One region of the Propionicimonas sp. T2.31MG-18 genome, then DNA from elsewhere that is predicted to be linked to it. Evidence: riboswitches for the same ligand, from Rfam matches in the RefSeq annotation. Region 1 holds a riboswitch; each other region holds the start of a gene.
What was found. A riboswitch is a leader RNA that binds a small molecule or an ion and turns the genes downstream of it on or off. The one in region 1 is predicted to bind cobalamin.
Positions count from the first base shown of each region.

Region 1 (4,200 bases):
TCGGCGCGACCGGAGCCCAGCTGCTCGATCGCCGCAGCCAGCGACCCGAGGACGATGCGGCGATCCTCATCGACGTCGAGCCGGTCGAGGTGCCGGGCGCCGCCGACGACGACGTCGGCGGCCGCGGCCGCGATCCGCAGTTCCACGCTCGGGCGCCCGAGGAGCCCGTACACGGTGATCATGCGGGGTCCCGCGTGACCAGCGGCGTGCCGTCGGCGGACCGGTACTCGTGTCGGAACCCGGGGTGGTAAAGGTGGCTGCGAGTGCGGGCGGTCTCGGCGAGGGCGGGTCCCACGAGCACCACGGTGTGCTTCCAGAGCTTGTGCTCCTTCATCGACGCCGACAGTTCGTCGAGGCGGCAGCGCAGCATCAGCTCGTCCGGCCAGCTCACGCGGTAACCGACGATGCACGGTGTCTGGGGCGGGTAGCCGCCGGCCAGCAACTCGTCCTGCAGCACCTTGTTGCGGGCCGCCGACAGGTAGAGGGCCATCGTGACGCCGTGCGCGGCGAAGCCGCGGACGGTCTCCCGGTCGGGCATCGGGGTGCGGCCGCCCTCGAGGCGGGTGAGGATGAGGGTCTGGGATACCTCCGGGATGGTGATCTCGGCGTCCATCCGGGCGGCGGCGGCGGAGAAGGCGGACACCCCGGGGATCGTGCGGTGGGGGATGCCGATCCGGTCGCAGATGCGCCGCTGTTCGGCGGTGGCCCCGTAGATGGACGGGTCGCCGGTGTGGACGCGGGCCACCAGCAGGCCCTCGTCGTGGGCGCGCTGGTAGAGCGGGGTGATGTCCTCCAGCGACTCGCTGGCCGAGTCGATCACCAGGGCGCCCGGCCTGGCGCCGGCGACGATGGCGGGGTCGACGAGGCTGGACGCCCAGATCACGATGTCGGCCCGAGCGATCACCTGCGCCCCGCGCAGGGTGATCAGGTCGGCGGCACCGGGGCCGGCGCCGACGAACACGACCTCGCCGGTCACAGCCGGCCGCCGGTCTCGGTGCGGGCGGGTGCGACGAGGACGGTGGAGAAGTAGGGCGCCCGGTCGGTGTCGACGTCGCACAGCGGGGTGATGGTCTCGCCCGGAAGTCCGACGTCCACCCCGAGCACTCCGTCCCGCCCGGCGTCGCGCACCACGGCGAGGAGGGCGGCGAGCTGGCGCCCGCCCTTGTAGGCGACCACGGTGTCGGCGTGTTCGAGGGCGGTTCGGACGGCCTCGAGGCCGGCGGTAGCCGGCACCAGGCTGAGGCTTTCCTGACCTTCGACGAGCGGGGTGAGGCTGGCCGCGGCGAGCGCCTGCATGGCGGTGATGCCCGGCACCACCGAGACGGTCAACCCCGGTACCGCCGCGCGCACGTGGGCGGCGAGGTAGGAGAACGTCGAGTAGACGCTCGGGTCGCCGACGGTGGCGAACGCAACGGTGGTGGCGCCCCCGGCGAACGCCGCCTCTGCTGCCTGGGCCGACGCCTCCCAGGACTGGCGGCGCTTCTCGCCGACACCCCGTCGTTGGGCCATGCTGAAGGGCACCCGTCGCAGCTTGCCGGCCGCGCCGGGACAACCGGCGAGCACGACCTGCTCGGCGCGCCCGGCATCGTCGCCGCTGGCCTCGGTGCTGGGAACCAGGATGACGTCGGCACGGTCGAGCGCCGCCTGCGCCTTCAGGGTGAGCAGTTCCGGGTCGCCCGGGCCGACGCCCACCCCGATCAGGGCAGGCGTGGAAATGGCAAAGCTGTCCATGGAGCCTCCTCAGGTGTCCTCGCCCGATGTCGTCGCTCTGCAGTGAGGCGAGTTCCTGGCTCCCGGACGAAGCCGGTTACAGTGGCGGGACCGCCCCGGACTTGCCCATCGGGCTCACCGGAGTTCCTCTGCACATCTCTGCGGTGTTCAGTCTGACACACTCGAGTACGGAGAATTACCACCAACGAAAGGTTGGTCATGGCAGCTCGGCGGACCGGCGTCCTCGCGGCCGGACTCGGCCTGGGGTGGCTGGCCGACCAGCTGCTCGGCGACCCGCGCCGCTGGCACCCCGTGGCCGGCTTCGGGCAGCTCGCCGTCGCCCTCGAGCAGCGCCGGTACGCTGACGACCGGACGCGCGGCGTGCTGCACGAGGCCGTTCTGGTGGGCGGCGCACTCCTGTTGGGCGGCGCGATCCAGCGGGTGGTGCGCGATCGGCCCGTCCTGTCCGTGCTGGCCACGGGTGCCGCCACCTGGGCGGTGCTCGGCGGGCGCTCGCTGGCCCGGGAGTCGGAGGCGATCGCCGCTCGGCTGGCCGCCGACGACCTGCCCGGGGCGCGGGCCCGGGTCGCGAACCTGGTCAGCCGGGACCCGCAGTCGCTCGATGCCGACGGGGTCGCCCGTGCCGCGCTGGAGTCGGTGGCCGAGAACACCTCCGACGCGGTCGTCGCGCCCCTGCTCTGGGGTGCGGTGGCCGGCATCCCGGGCCTCCTCGGCTACCGCGCGATCAACACCCTCGACGCGATGGTGGGCTACCGCAACGACCGGTACCGCAACTTCGGGTGGGCGGCGGCGAAGCTGGACGACCTCGCGAACTGGCTGCCGGCGCGGCTCACCGCCGCTTTGGCGACGGCCGCAGCGCCCCTGGTCGGCGGCGACCCGTCCGACGCGGTTCGTGCGGTCCGGGAACACTCCGGGCAGCACCCCAGTCCGAACGGTGGCGTGGTGGAGGCCGCTTTCGCCGGCGCGCTCGGCGTGCGCCTAGGCGGATGCAACACCTACGGCGGGGTGGTCGAGGACCGTGGCGAGCTCGGCTTCGGCCCGGCGCCGGCGCCGGCGGACCTGGCGCGCGCGAACCGTCTGGCGCTGGCCGTGTCGGCCGGTGCCGCCGCGGTGACGGTGGCGCTCGCGATGTCCCTCGGACGCCGACGGTGAGCATCCTGGTGCTCGGTGGCACTGCCGAGGCGCGGGAGCTGGCCGGGCTCCTGGTCGCCGCGGGCGTGCCATTGGTGACCTCGCTGGCCGGCGACGTGGCCGAACCGAGGCGCCCGGCCGGCGCGGTGCGGATCGGTGGCTTCGGCGGGGCTGACGGACTGGCAGCCCACCTTCGCACCCACGACACCACGGCGGTGGTCGACGCCACCCACCCGTTCGCCGAACGGATCACGGCGAACGCCGCCGCCGCGTGTGCCGCGACCGGAGTGGCGTTGCTGCGGCTGTCGAGGCCCGGTTGGGCGGGCCGGCCCGAGGCCGCCGGGTGGCAGTGGGTGGACGGCCTCGACGGGGCTCGCCGCGCTGCCGAACGGCTCGGGGCCCGGGTGTTCCTCGCCATCGGTCGGCAGGGCCTCGCCGCGTTCGCCGGCTGGACGGACCGCTACGTCCTGGTGCGTGTCGTCGACGCCCCCGAGGTCGATGTACCCGGCAGCTGGGAGGTGCTGCGGGCGCGGGGGCCGTTCTCCTTCGAGGCCGAGTGCGACCTGCTCCGCAGCCGCTCGATCGACGTGCTGGTCACCAAGGACTCCGGTGGCCCGACGGAAGCCAAGCTGGACGCTGCGGCGCACCTCGGCGTGCCGGTCGTGGCGGTGCGCCGACCGCCGGTCCCGTCGGGCGTGCCGGTCGTCACCACGGTCGCTGAGGCTTTCGCCTGGGCGGCGGCGCGCTGAGCGCGGTCGGAATCAGCGGCGGCGCAGCAGGTACGTGTCGAACATCCAGCCCTTGCGCGCCTTGGCCTCGGCGCGGCGGGCAGCGATCTCGTCACGCACCTTGTCCAGCGGCCCGGCGATGAGGATCTCGTCGCCCGTGCCGAGGTAGGCGCCCCAGTAGATGTCCAGGCCGGTGGGGTCGATGGTGGCGAACGCCTGCCCGCCGTCCAGCATCACGACCACGTCGTCGATTCCGTCGGGCAGGCCGCCCCGCAGCAGTCGGGCCGGGCTGATCTGCAGTGCCCGGCCCTGCCGGTTGAGCGGAATGCGGTGGCGGGCGGCGAGGGCGAGGACGCTGCTCACGCCGGGGACCACCCGGAGCCGCAGCGGTTGGCCGGTGGGTGCCTGTCCGGCCAGCTCGTCCACGATCGCGAGGGTGCTCTCGTACAGGCTCGGGTCGCCCCAGACGAGGAAGCCGCCGCTACGGCCGTCCTGCAGGGCGGCTTCCACGGCGGCGCCCCACTGCCGGAGGCGCTGGGCGCGCCAGTCGGCGACAGCGGCGTCATAGTCCGGTGCGGTGCGCCAGGGCCGAGGCGGGTCCCTGAGTTCG
Region 1 covers NZ_CAXWGX010000028.1:66,103-70,302, forward strand. Annotated here, with positions in the region: gene cbiE (precorrin-6y C5,15-methyltransferase (decarboxylating) subunit CbiE) at 1-182, opposite strand, end outside; gene cobM (precorrin-4 C(11)-methyltransferase) at 179-1,057, opposite strand; gene cobI (precorrin-2 C(20)-methyltransferase) at 973-1,731, opposite strand; cobalamin riboswitch at 1,760-1,929, opposite strand; gene ACFQQJ_RS14850 (cobalamin biosynthesis protein) at 1,930-2,883, shown strand; gene ACFQQJ_RS14855 (cobalt-precorrin-6A reductase) at 2,880-3,611, shown strand; gene cobF (precorrin-6A synthase (deacetylating)) at 3,624-4,200, opposite strand, start outside.

Region 2 (4,200 bases), on a different contig from region 1:
CTCGTCGAGCAGCATGACGCAAGGCTGCATTGCCACTGCCCCGGCGATCGCGACCCGCTTTCGCTGCCCGTAGGACAACTCGTGGATCGGCCGCTCCGCGAGGTCCTCGATGGACAGGACGGCCAACGCCTGCGCCACCCGCTGTCGTACCTCGGCTTCGCCCAATCCGAGGTTCAGCGGACCGAAGGAGACGTCACGGTACACATCGGCGGCGAACAACTGGTCGTCGGGGTTCTGCGCGACAAGCTGGACGACCTGCCGGTGCGCCCGCAGACCAGACCGGTCGAACGCCACGGCAGCGCCGTCGACCAGGACGTTCCCGTGGCCCGGCTTGACCGAGCCAGCCAGCGCTCGTAGCAGCGTGGTCTTGCCCGATCCGTTGGCGCCGAGCAGGGCGAGGCACCGTCCGCGCGGGATCTCGAGGTCTGCGCCGCGGAGCACTTGCCGGTGCCCGAAGGCAACCTCAAGACCTTCGGCGGAGAGTTGGCGGTGGCTCATCGCAACACCATCCAGCCCACCGAGCCGGCAACCAGCATTGCGAGTGTCGCGACGCTGGTGACCAGGAAGCCGGTGGACCTGGTCCGTGCCGGTTCCAGGGTCCGTAGCGTGTCTTCGTAGCCCCGTGCAGCAAGCCCCGCTTCCAGGCGACGGGCCCGGTCCCAGGAGCGGAGCAACAGCACCGCCACCCCCATGGACGCCGAGCGCATCGCTGCGGATCGGGTGGAATAGCCCAGCCGTGCCTCCTGCGCCTGGTGGATCGCTCCAGCGCTCTCCAGTAGGCCGAAGCTGAACCGATAGATAAGTGCCGCGATCTCGATGAGCGGGTCCGGGATGCGGGCATGCCGCAGGCAGGACAGCAGGTCGATCATCGGGGTCGAGCAGGCGAGGGTGAACATCGCCAGGGTGGCCGCGACCGCACGGACGGCAAGTTGCGCGGCTTGATCCAGACCGGCAGGGGTGACCTGCACGCGCAGGCTGGCGCCCCAGCTGACGCTTACCGCGACCGTCGCCACGCCGATCAGGATGGAGACCAGCGGCAGCCACACGATGCGGCCCAGCCGGGTCCAGCCGACGCGGATCGGGCCCAGCAGCAGCACCAGGCTAAGCACAGCAACCGCGGCGCCACCGGGGAATGGCGGTAGCGAGATGGCGGCCAGGAGCAGGCCCAGCGACAAGGTGCCCTTGTCCCTGACCGAACGCGACCGCCAGGGGCTGGACCACGCTGCGTGGTCCAGCGCCAGGCCGTGCGCCATCAGGTCGCGGGCTCGGGAGCGGGCCCGTTGGGTTCAGCGGTCGCGGGCGACCGTTCACTGCGACGACGCCCCCACAGGCCGCCGATGGCGAATCCGAGGACGGTGCCGCCGAGAGCCGCCTGCAGTGCGAACAGTCCGGACTCGACTTCTCCGGATTCCGGCTGGAAGAAGGGCTCGAACCACGGCTGGTAGTCCGGGTTGGACTCCTGGATGGTGCTGGTGGCAACCGAGTCGGTACCGGCGAAGCGTTCGTCGGGGTTGGTGTGAAGCCCACCGACAACGAAGCTGATCCCGAAGATCAGGACAAGCGCGGCAATGAGGGCGATGGTGGTCCAGGTCTTCCTGCTCATCTCAGGCCACCGCTTCCTTCACGACCGGGCGCAAGATGCCGAGGCGTTCCAGCTCGGGCTTGGCGACATCGGTGAGCAGCCGGAACACCAGCACCCCCAGGATGCCCTCGGCGATTGCCAGCGGGATCTGGGAGATGGCGAACACGCCCATGAACTTGGCCACCGAGCCGGCCAGGACGGAGACGGGGTCGGGGAAGGCTAGACCCAGCTGGACACTGGTCACCAGGTACGTGGATAGGTCAGCGAAGGCGAGGGCGAGAAAGACGCCGACATTGCGGTGCCAGCCGAGACGGCTGGACAGCTTCCAGAACCAGTAACCCACCCAGGGCCCGGCGATGCCCATGCTGAACACGTTCGCGCCCAGGGTTGTGATGCCGCCGTGGGCCAGCAGCAAGGCCTGGAAGATCAGCACGATCGTGGACAGGAACGCCATCACGGGTGGCCTGAACAGCACGGCCCCCAGGCCGGTGCCGGTGGGGTGGGAGGAGCTGCCGGTGACCGAGGGCAGCTTGATCGAGGACAGGACGAAGGTGAAGGCGCCGGCGGCGGCGAGCAGCAGCCGGGACTCCGGATGCTCCTTCGCCTCCTGGATGACCTTGCGAGCTCCGCGGATCACGAACGGGGTTGAGACTGCGTACCAAGCGACGCAGTGAACGACAGGTAGGAATCCCTCAGCGATATGCATCAGTGAGTTCCCTTTCTAGGTGACGTGGCCTAAGGAACCGTCGCCCACGCACGTATCTGACTTCCCCATCGCTGAGGTCACAGTGGCCCGACCGTCCCGGATTCTCACCGGGTTCCGTGTCGTGGACGGCACTTGATCCTTGCACCCCGAAACGCCCCGATGAGCAAGATTGCGTAATTCTGGGACGCCCGTCTCAGCGCCCGCCTGGACCGGTCCGGGGTCAGCGCTTGGTCGCGGCCCAGCTCGTGACGCTGCGCAGCGGCCGCAGGCCGGTGAAACGTCCGATCGGTTCGGCGACCTCGACCCCGATCCGGCTCAGTTCGCCGCCCCAGCGCCGGTAGGCCTCCAATAGCACGGCGTCGGAGTCGGCGGTGACGCTGTGGGCGACGAGTCGTCCGTTGCGTCTGAGCGCTGCCCAGCAGTCCTGCAGCACCTGGTCCTCCACGCCGCCGCCGACGAAGACCGCGTCGGGCGCGGGGAGCTCGGCGGGCAGCGACGCCACGTCGCCGACCCGCACAGCGAGCTGGCCGGCAACCTGCAGGTTCGTGGCGTTGGTGGCGATGCGCGTGGCCCGCTCGGGGTCCCGTTCGACCGCGATCGCCGTGTTGCCCGGATGCAACCGGCACCACTCGATGGCGATCGAGCCGGTGCCGGCACCCAGGTCCCACAACCGCTCCCCCGGTCGTGGGGCGAGCACGGCCAGGGCGTAAGCGCGCAGCACCCGCTTGGTCAGCAGTCCGTCGGTGACGAACGCATCATCGGGCAACCCGGCGCTGAGCTGGCCCGGACTCCCGGTGTGGTCGTTCATGGCGAGCACCCTAACCGGATGCGGCACAATCTGGGCCGTGAGCAGGAGAACCGGACCCCGACATGCCTGAGGGCGAACCCGTCGACATCGCCGGGGACGGGCTGACCACGAAGGAGCGGCGGCTCCTGCCCGCGCTGATCGTGAACACCGGCGAGGGCAAGGGCAAGACCACCGCGGCGATGGGCCTCGCGCTGCGGGCGTGGCACCAGGGCTGGTCGATCGGGGTGTTCCAGTTCATCAAGTCCGGGAAGTGGGTCACCGGCGAACGCGCCGCGCTCGAGGCGCTGGGGGCCGAGCACGAACGCAGCGGGACCGGCGGGGAGGTCGAGTGGTACGCCACCGGCGCCGGACGCCGCTGGGTCCGCAAGCCCGGGGCCGAGCCCGGGCACGCCCACGCGGCCCGGGAGGCGTGGGCCGAAGTGGCGTCCCGCCTCGCGGTGCAGCGACACCAGCTGTACGTGCTGGACGAACTCACCTACCCGCTGATCTGGGGCTGGCTCGACGTCGGCGAGGTGGTGGCGACGCTGCGTGACCGGCCCGGGTTGCAGCACGTCGTGGTCACCGGACGGGCAGCCCCGGCCGAACTGGTCGAGATCGCCACCACCGTCACCGAGATGACCAAGCGCAAGCACCCCTTCGACACCGGCCAGAAGGGCCAGGCGGGCGTCGAATGGTGACCATCCCCCGGCTCGTCGTCGCCGCCGCCGCATCCTCGGCGGGAAAGACCACCATCGCCACCGGAATCATGGCTGCGCTGGCCGATTCCGGACGACAGGTGGCCGGCTTCAAGGTCGGCCCAGACTTCATCGACCCCGGCTATCACGCGCTCGCGACCGGCAGGGACGGACGCAACCTTGACGCCGTCCTGACCGGTGAGGAGATCGTGCCCCGGCTGTTCCTGCACGGCACACTCTCCCCCGCCCCGGCAGAAGTGGCCATCGTGGAAGGCGTGATGGGGCTCTTCGACGGCCAGTTGGGACGCGACGGGTTCGGCTCCACCGCCCACGTCGCACGGCTCATCGATGCGCCGGTGCTGCTGGTGGTTGATGCGGCCGGGTCGTCCCGGACCGCCGCGGCCGCAGCGCTGGGCCTGCGCGGCTTCGA
Region 2 covers NZ_CAXWGX010000001.1:632,073-636,272, forward strand. Annotated here, with positions in the region: gene ACFQQJ_RS02640 (energy-coupling factor ABC transporter ATP-binding protein) at 1-498, opposite strand, end outside; gene cbiQ (cobalt ECF transporter T component CbiQ) at 495-1,253, opposite strand; gene ACFQQJ_RS02650 (energy-coupling factor ABC transporter substrate-binding protein) at 1,253-1,603, opposite strand; gene ACFQQJ_RS02655 (energy-coupling factor ABC transporter permease) at 1,605-2,288, opposite strand; cobalamin riboswitch at 2,318-2,439, opposite strand; gene cbiT (precorrin-6Y C5,15-methyltransferase (decarboxylating) subunit CbiT) at 2,509-3,096, opposite strand; gene cobO (cob(I)yrinic acid a,c-diamide adenosyltransferase) at 3,159-3,773, shown strand; partial or broken gene ACFQQJ_RS02670 (cobyrinate a,c-diamide synthase) at 3,770-4,200, shown strand, end outside.
Region 2: another riboswitch for cobalamin. It lies ahead of ACFQQJ_RS02655 (energy-coupling factor ABC transporter permease); the one in region 1 lies ahead of cobI (precorrin-2 C(20)-methyltransferase).

Region 3 (4,200 bases), on a different contig from region 1:
GGACACCGTCTGGTGGCCGCTGAGCTTCGCGGTCACCTTCACCGTGATCACCCGGCCGACGTCGTACTTCGTCAGCTTGTAGGTGGCCTTGGTCGCGCCGGAGATCGAGCTGCCGTTGCGGTACCAGCGGTAGCTGAAGGCGGGGACGGGATCCCAGGTGCCGGTGACGGCTCCGAGGGTCTCGCCGACCTTCGGCGTGGTGCTGGCCGGGGTGGTCTGGTTCTCGATCGTCGGCACGGGGGACGCGGCGTAGCCCTTGGGGACGCTCACCTTCAGCGTATCGTTTGAGCTGCCGGTGGGAACCCAGAGGTGGCCCTCCGCAACTCCCTTCTTGGGCGTGGAACTCGACGGGCCGGTTGACGCGTAGTCCCAGGCAGCCCACGTGCCGTCTTCATTCTGGGTCGCCTGCCAGTAGCTCCAGTAGCCGGTGTCGAACGTCGTATCGCAGGTGAGCGGGAAGCCGGTGACCTGGCACACCGATGGGCCCCACGTGGTGCTGAAGGTCTTCACGGTGAACCCGGCGCTCTTCAGCGCCGCGATGCCCGTGGAGTACGAGGTGGCGCAGCGCACGGTCTCCTGGCCGTTGCCGCGGTCGACGACCACCCACACGCCGGTGCAGGAGGTGGTGGCCGCCGGCAGCTTCGGCGCGTTCTTGGGGCACTTGCCCAGGTTGACCGAGGCGTCGAGCAGGCTCTTGCCGCTGATCAGGTAGAGCGCGTCGACGGTGGCCATCAGGTCAGACGCGGTTCCCTCGTCCAGCGAGTTCGGGAACCCGCCGTCGGCGTTCTGCACGCTCCCCAGCCACGTCTTGGCTGTGGCGACGTCCTCGCCCTCTGCGGCCAGCGCGGAGCCGAGCAGGCCGGTGGAGTCGACGGGGGAGTAGCTCGCCCAGTAGCCGTCCTCCACCTGGTTGTCGTCGGCCCAGTCCTTCGCCGCGTCCACCTGCGGGTCGAGCTGGCCGATGGCGTGCAGCGCGAGGATCCCCATGCCGGTGGTGTCGGGGTCGGCCTGGAAGCCGTTGAAGTCGTAGCCGAAGGCGCCGGTGTCGTCCTGGAGGCTGAGCAGCTTGGTGAGCAGCGTCACCGGGATGGTCGCGTCCGCCCGGTCGAGGGCGATGATGCCCAGGCTCTGGCTGAACGCGGAGTCCGACGAGCCGATCCGGCCGTCGGCCGGCAGGCCCTTGGTGACCAGCGAGACGAGGTTGTAGCCGGCGAACTTGCGCGGGTTGAGGCCCAGCGCCTCCACCGCGATCGCCAGGTTGGCCGCGCGGGCCGGGTTGAGCTTCTTGCCCGGGTACAGGTAGCCCTTCGCGCCCTTCTCCATCTGGCTCACCAGCGTGCGCAGCGCGGGCGCGTAGGTGCAGTCGTTGGCGGTGGCCAGGCCGAGCGCGACCGTGGCCGAGGCACCGACGCCGTCGGCGGTCTTCGGCAGATTGCGCACCAGGTAGTTCGCGGCCCGGGTGGCGTCGGCGGCGGCGGGCGCGGCGTCGGCGGTCGGGACGGCGGGCAGGCCGAGCAGTGCGATCACGACCGCAGACCCGGCAGCCAGGGATCGTCGGAATGAGTTGAACACGGAAGTCCTTTCGCGCGGGGCCTCCAGGTGATCCGGGGCCAACTGCGCGCGTCCGACTCGCCCGTATGCCACGACGGGTGTGAATGAGCCAGAACTTGTGCAGGCATTCCGACTTGGACGGCAGTTGCCGTCGTCACGGTTGCGGGTCAGTCCCGGACTTGCACCGGGTTCCCCTGCAAAGGTTCAGGTGGCCTCAGGCTAACCCATGGGCGGTGGCGACGGTGGCCGTGACAAGGGGTGAACCAAAAAGTACAACGGGGTGCCCGAATCGGGCACCCCGTTGCGTGGACGGCAAGGTCAGGCGGTCGGAGCCGGCGGGTCGGCCGGGGTCTCCGCGGGAGCCGGTGCCGGCGGCTCGGCCGCAGCCGCGTCCCCGTCGATGAGGTCCTTGGCCTTCTCGACAGCGTCGCCGGCCAGCTTCTGGGCGCCGGCGGCGAGCTTCTGGGCGTTCTCGGGCAGGTCCTCCGCGAAGTCCTTCGCTGCCGCGGACGCGTCGGCGGCGAGCTTCTGGGCGTTCTCGGGCAGGTCCTCCGCGAAGTCCTTCACCGCCTCGAAGGCGTCACCGGCGACGTCCTTGGCCTTCTCGCCGAACTCCTTGGCCTTGCCCAGCAGGCCGCCGAGGAAGCCTTCCGCGCCTTCCTTGGGGGTGTTCTCTTCAGTCATGCGTTGCCCTTCTGTTCTCGTAGGGAGCGACGCTGCAAGCCTAGGACGCGAGGGCCTCCGCGGGGAGGGCTACGGCGCGGATTCAGCACGCACGGAGAACACCCGGAATCCCTTGGCGCTGGCCTCCCGCTCGCAGCGGTAGCCCGAGGAGTTGAGCCACGCCTGGAGCGAGTCCGCGCCGAGGTTCCGGCCGACCACCAGGCGCGCCGTCCCGCCCGGCGCGAGCCGCGGCAGCCAGGTGAGCAGCAGTTCGTGCAGGGCGGCCTTTCCGATCCGGATCGGCGGGTTCGACCAGATCTCGTCGTAGCGGGCGTCCGGGTCGGCGTCCGCGGGCGCCAGCGGACGGACGCGGTCGCCCACGCCGTGGGCCGTGGCGTTCGCCGCGCACAGCTCCAGCGCACGGGCGTTGGTGTCGACGGCGTCCACCACCGCCTCCGGGCAGGCGGTGGCGAGCGCGACGGCGAGCACCCCGTACCCACACCCCAGGTCGAGCAGCCGGGTGGCCCCGGCCGGCGGCACCGACTCGCGCAGCAGCACAGACGTGCCCAGGTCGAGCCCGTCGGCGGAGAACACCCCGTCCGCGGTCGTGAACGTCCAGTCGGTGTCCCAGAACCGCATGCCCACCTCGCGGCGGTGCTCCTCGCCGGTGGGTGTGTGGAAGTAGTGGCTCACGACTGCTCCTCCAGGGTCCGGAACGCTCTCGCCTCGCGTGCGCGGTCGGCCAGCCGGTCGTCCGGCGGGTAGCCGACCTCCTCCAGCACCAGCCCGCGCGCGGCCATCACCGGCACGTCGCCCGCACGCCCCGGCGCCTCCAGCAGACCGTGCAGCCAGTCGCCGTCGCGACGCCCGGTGCCCACCTCCACCAGGGCGCCCACCAGCGAGCGCACCATCGAGTGGCAGAACGCGTCGGCCCGCACGCCGATCTCGACGCGGCCGTCCGCGGTGCGCACGGCGTGCAGCACCTGGAGTTCGCGGATCGTCGTCGCGCCCTCGCGCGCCCGGCAGAAGGCGGCGAAGTCGTGCAACCCGAGCAGTCCCCCGCCGGCCTCGTTCAGCCGGTCGACGTCGACCTCGCCGCGGACGGTCGCCGTGGTGTGCCGCACCAGCGGGTCGAGCGTCCGGTCGGCCAGGCGGTAGGCGTAGCGGCGCCAGATCGCGGCGAAGCGCGCGTCGAACCCCGGCGGCGCCACCCGCACGCTGTGCACGGCGAGGTCCTCGGGAAGGGCGCGACGCAACCGGCGCTGGAGCGTGGCGGCCACGTCCTCGGGCCCGGACAGGTCGAGGTCGACGTGCGCCACCTGCCCGCGGGCGTGGACGCCGGCGTCCGTCCGTCCCGCGCAGGCCAGCACCGGGGGCGCGGGCAGCCGCAGCACGCGGCCGATCCACGACTCCAGCTCGCCCTGCACGGTGCGCAGGCCGGTCTGGGCCGCCCACCCGTGGAAGCCGGTGCCGTCGTAGCCGAGGTCGAGGCGGTAGCGGGTCATGCGCGGCGGTAGGCGAGGTCGTGGATGGTGCGCCCGGCCTCGAGGCCGCGCCGCTCGTACTTGGTCACCGGGCGCGCAGCGAAGCGGGGGGCCCACCCGTCGTGGCAGTTCACCAGGCCCGGCTCTGCGTCCAGCACCTCGCGCATCGCCTCGGCGTAGTCGTCCCAGTCGGTGGCCAGCCGCCACACCCCGCCCGGCGCGAGCCGGGAGGCGACCAGGGCGGCGAACGCCGGCCCGACCAGGCGCCGCTTGTGGTGGCGCGCCTTGTGCCACGGGTCGGGGAAGAACGTCCACAGCTCGCTGAGCTCTCCCTCGCCGACCACGCTCGCCAGCGCCTGCGCACCGTCGGCGACCACCAGCCGCACGTTGCCCACGCCGTGGCGCGCCAGCCGTCCCAGCGTCGAGGCGACCGCGGGGGTGAACACCTCGAACGCCACCAGGTTCGCCTCCGGCATGGCTTCGGCGAGCGCGGTGATCGCGT
Region 3 covers NZ_CAXWGX010000001.1:169,313-173,512, reverse strand. Annotated here, with positions in the region: gene ACFQQJ_RS00780 (hypothetical protein) at 1-1,572, opposite strand, end outside; cobalamin riboswitch at 1,653-1,794, opposite strand; gene ACFQQJ_RS00775 (hypothetical protein) at 1,870-2,235, opposite strand; gene ACFQQJ_RS00770 (class I SAM-dependent methyltransferase) at 2,305-2,853, opposite strand; gene truA (tRNA pseudouridine(38-40) synthase TruA) at 2,904-3,719, opposite strand; gene trmB (tRNA (guanosine(46)-N7)-methyltransferase TrmB) at 3,716-4,200, opposite strand, start outside.
Region 3: another riboswitch for cobalamin. It lies ahead of ACFQQJ_RS00780 (hypothetical protein); the one in region 1 lies ahead of cobI (precorrin-2 C(20)-methyltransferase).

Region 4 (4,200 bases), on a different contig from region 1:
GGTCGTCTTCGATGCCAGCAGGGGGGCGAGGATGCGGGTGGTGGCGCCGAGGGCCAGGTGGCTGACGATCAGGTCGCACTCGGCCCACGCCTGCGGGAGGCCGGCGACGGCACCGTCGGTGTAGCGGCGGCTTTCCTGGCCGAGGATGGCGTCGATCTGGTCGGCGCGGGCGCGGCTGCCCGGGCCGCTCGTGACCTGTCCGATCATGGCTGTTCTCCGATGACGAGGGGTGATGGGTGGCGGGTGGGGCCGGCGACGCCTCCCGGCCACGGCGCGTCGTCGTCGGCGGGGTGCCGGTCGAGGACGAGGACGACGTTGGGTTCGCGCGGGACGGTGGTGCGCGCAGCGGCGGTGGTGAGGACACGGACGCGTTCGTCGGGTTCGCCGAGCCGCTCGGCCAGGACGAACCACCGGCCCAGGCCGTCCAGGGCGGTGGCCAGCTCCCTGATGCCGTGCTCCGCCGAGGTGAACACCGCGACCTTTCCGGCGGTGTGCACCAGGTCGAGGGCCGGTTCGAGTGGACGACCGTGGACGCTGACGACGGCGGCGTCGTCCCAGGGCAGGCCGACGGCGGCGAATGCGGCCGCGATCGAGGACACGGCCGGCACCACGCGGGGACGAAGACCCGCAGCCCGCAACGTCCTGACGACGCCGAAGTACAACGGGTCGCCGCTCGCGATCACGACGACCACCTGGTCCTCGGGCAGAGTGGCCAGCTGTTCGACGGCCGGTCGTAGCGCTCCGAGGGTGATGCGTCGGGAGTCGTCGACCTCGAGGGCGTCGAGGTGGCGTTGGCCGCCCACCACCCAGTCGGCGGTGGCGGCGGCCACCCGCAACTCGAGGGTGGGAGTGCCGAGCAGGCCGTGGACGGTGATCACGTGTCGGTCCTGGTCACCAGTGGGGTGCCGTCGGCGGCGCGGTACTCGTGGCGGAAACCGGGGTGGTAGAGGTGGCTGCGGGTGTCGTGCTGCTCGGCCAGGGCTGGTCCGACGAGCACGACGGTGTGCTTCCACAACTTGTGGGCCTTCATCGTGGCCGACAGTTCGGCCAGGGGGCAGCGCAGCATCAACTCGTCGGGCCAGCTGACCCGGTAGCCGACGATGCAGGGCGTGTCGGCCGGGTAGCCGCCGGCGAGCAGCTCGTCCTGGAGCACCTTGTTGCGGGCCGCGGACAGGTACAGCGCCATGGTGACGCCGTGAGCGGCGAAACCGCGGACCGTCTCCCGGTCGGGCATCGGGGTGCGGCCGCCTTCGAGGCGGGTGAGGATGAGGGTCTGGGAAACCTCGGGGATGGTGATCTCGGCGTCCATGCGGGCAGCGGCGGCGGAGAAGGCCGAGACGCCGGGGATGGTGCGGTGCGGGATGCCGATCCGCTCACAGATGCGGCGCTGCTCGGCGGTGGCCCCGTAGATCGACGGGTCGCCGGTATGGACGCGGGCGACCAGCAGGTCCTCGTCGTGGGCGCGCTGATACAGCGGGGTGATGTCCTCCAGCGACTCGGTCGCGGAGTCGACCACGAGCGCGCCGGGCTTGGTGTTCGCAACGATGGCGGCATCGACCAGGCTGGAGGCCCAGATCACGATGTCGGCCTGCTCGATCACCCGGGCGCCACGCACAGTGATCAGGTCCGCTGAGCCCGGGCCGGCGCCGACGAAGACGACCTGGCCGCTCACAGTGCGCCGCCGGTGGTGGTGCGCCGCGGTGCGACGAGGACGGTGCTGAAGTAGGGCGCGCTGGTGGCCTCCACCTCGCTGAGCGGGGTGATGGTTTGGCCGGGCAGGCCCACGTTCACCCCAAGCACGCCATCCAGGCCGCGGTCGTGGACGAGTGCGAGCAGGTCGGCCAGCTGGCGTCCGCCCTTGTAGGCGACGACGGTGTCGGCATGCTCGAGGGCGGCGCCGACCGCGGCCAGCCCGGCCGTCACTGGTACGAGGGTGAGGCTTTCGCGTCCCTCGACGAGCGGGGTCAGGCTGGCCGCGGCCAGCGCCTGCATGGCAGTGATGCCCGGCACGACCGACACGTCAACGTCGGGCACCACTGCCTGTACCTGGGCGGCGAGGTACGAGAACGTCGAGTAGACGCTCGGGTCGCCGACGGTGGCGAAGGCGACCGTGGCCGCCCCCGCCTGGAACGCGTCGACGGCGGCCTGCGCGGACGCCTCCCACGACTGGCGCCGCTTGGCGCCGACACCAGTGCGTTGCGCCATGCTGAACGGCACCCGACGCAGCTTGCCCGCGGCCTCAGGGCAGGCGGCGAGCACGACCTGCTCGGCCCGGCCGGCGTCGTCGCCGCTGGCCTCTGTGCTCGGCACCAGGATCACGTCAGCCCGATCGAAGGCCGCCACCGCTTTTCGGGTGACGAGTTCGGGGTCGCCGGGGCCGACGCCCACCCCAACCAGGGCAGGAATGCGTGCAGCAGTGTCCAAGGGAGCCTCCTCAGGTGTCCTCGCCCGATCTCGTTGCTCGGCAGTGAGGCGAGTTCCTGGCTCCCGGTCCACGCGTGGTGCGTGGACCGGTCACAGTGGCGGGACCGCCCCGGACTTGCCCTTTCGGGCTCACCGGAGTTCCTCGGCACATCTCTGCGGCGCCCAGTCTGGCACACTCGATGGCGAACAATTGCCACCGGCGAAAGGTTGGTCATGGAAGCACCGGGGACGGCGACAGCTGTCGGCCTCGCCCTGGGCTGGGCGGCCGACCAGCTGCTCGGTGACCCGCTTCGCTGGCACCCGGTGGCCGGCTTCGGCCGCCTCGCCACTGCGGTGGAGGATCGCACCTACGCCGACGACCGGCTGCACGGAGCCGTCCATGTCGCCGTGCTGGTCGGGGGCGCGGCCGCTGTCGGGAGCCTGGTTGCCCGCAGCGCCAGACACCCGGTGCTGGCGACCCTGGCGACCGCAGCAGCCACCTGGACGGTGCTGGGTGGGAGGTCGCTGGCCCGTGAGTCCGAGGCGGTCGCGGCCCACCTGGACGCCGGCGACCTGTCCGCGGCACGACTCCAGGTCAGCCACCTGGTCAGCCGGGACCCGCAGACCCTCGATGCCGACGGCGTGGCCCGCGCCGCCCTGGAGTCGGTGGCGGAGAACACCTCCGACGCGGTGGTCGCCCCACTGTTGTGGGGTGCGGTCGCCGGCGTTCCCGGGCTGTTGGCCTACAGGGCGATCAACACCCTCGACGCGATGGTCGGCTACCGCAACGACCGCTACGGCAACTTCGGCTGGGCCGCGGCGAAGCTCGACGACCTGGCCAATCTCCTGCCGGCACGGGTCAGCGGCGGGCTTGCCGTCCTGGCCGCCCCACTGGTGGGCGGACGACCCGCGGACGCCCTGCGCGCCGTGCGTCACCAGTCAGGGCGGCACCCCAGCCCCAACGGCGGTGTGGTCGAGGCCGCCTTCGCCGGTGCCCTGGGAGTCACCCTGGGCGGCCGCAACACCTACGGCGGCGTCGAGGAGGACCGCGGCGAACTTGGACGCGGCCCCGCACCGTCGGCGGCCGACCTCGCCCGCGCGAACCGTCTGGCACTGGCGGTCTCGGCCGGGGCTGCCGGCCTGAGCGTCCTGGTCGCGCTCGCGAGGCGGCGATGAACGTCCTGCTGCTGGGCGGCACCGCCGAGGCGCGCGAGCTCGCCCGCCTGCTCCACGCCGAGGGCATCTCTGTCGTCACGTCGCTGGCCGGCGCCGTGGCCGACCTGCACCCGCCGCAGGGCACGACCAGGGTCGGCGGCTTCGGCGGCGCGGACGGACTCGCCGGCTACCTGCGCGGCCAGCACGTCGACGCGGTGATCGACGCGACCCACCCGTTCGCCGAACGGATGAGCGCGAACGCGGCTGACGCCTGTGCCCGGACCGGGGTGCCGTTGCTGCGACTGTCACGGCCCAGCTGGGCCGTCCATCCGGACGCCGCGTCCTGGCACTGGGCCGACTCGATCGACCAGGCACGGGAGATCGCGGGCGGGCTGGGCGAACGGGTCTTCCTGACGATCGGGCGGCAGTCGCTGGCCGAGTTCGCCGACTGGGGCGACCGCTTCGTCCTCGCCCGCGTGATCGACCCACCCGACATTGCGATCCCGGCCTCCTGGACGGTGCTGCGCGCACGCGGCCCGTTCCGGATCGATGACGAACTCGACCTGCTGCGCAGGTACGAGATCGATGTGCTGGTCACCAAGGACTCCGGCGGCCCGACCGACGCCAAGCTCGCCGCGGCGT
Region 4 covers NZ_CAXWGX010000001.1:639,188-643,387, reverse strand. Annotated here, with positions in the region: gene cobJ (precorrin-3B C(17)-methyltransferase) at 1-207, opposite strand, end outside; gene cbiE (precorrin-6y C5,15-methyltransferase (decarboxylating) subunit CbiE) at 204-878, opposite strand; gene cobM (precorrin-4 C(11)-methyltransferase) at 875-1,672, opposite strand; gene cobI (precorrin-2 C(20)-methyltransferase) at 1,669-2,424, opposite strand; cobalamin riboswitch at 2,454-2,605, opposite strand; gene ACFQQJ_RS02685 (cobalamin biosynthesis protein) at 2,638-3,579, shown strand; gene ACFQQJ_RS02680 (cobalt-precorrin-6A reductase) at 3,576-4,200, shown strand, end outside.
Region 4: another riboswitch for cobalamin. It lies ahead of cobI (precorrin-2 C(20)-methyltransferase); the one in region 1 lies ahead of cobI (precorrin-2 C(20)-methyltransferase).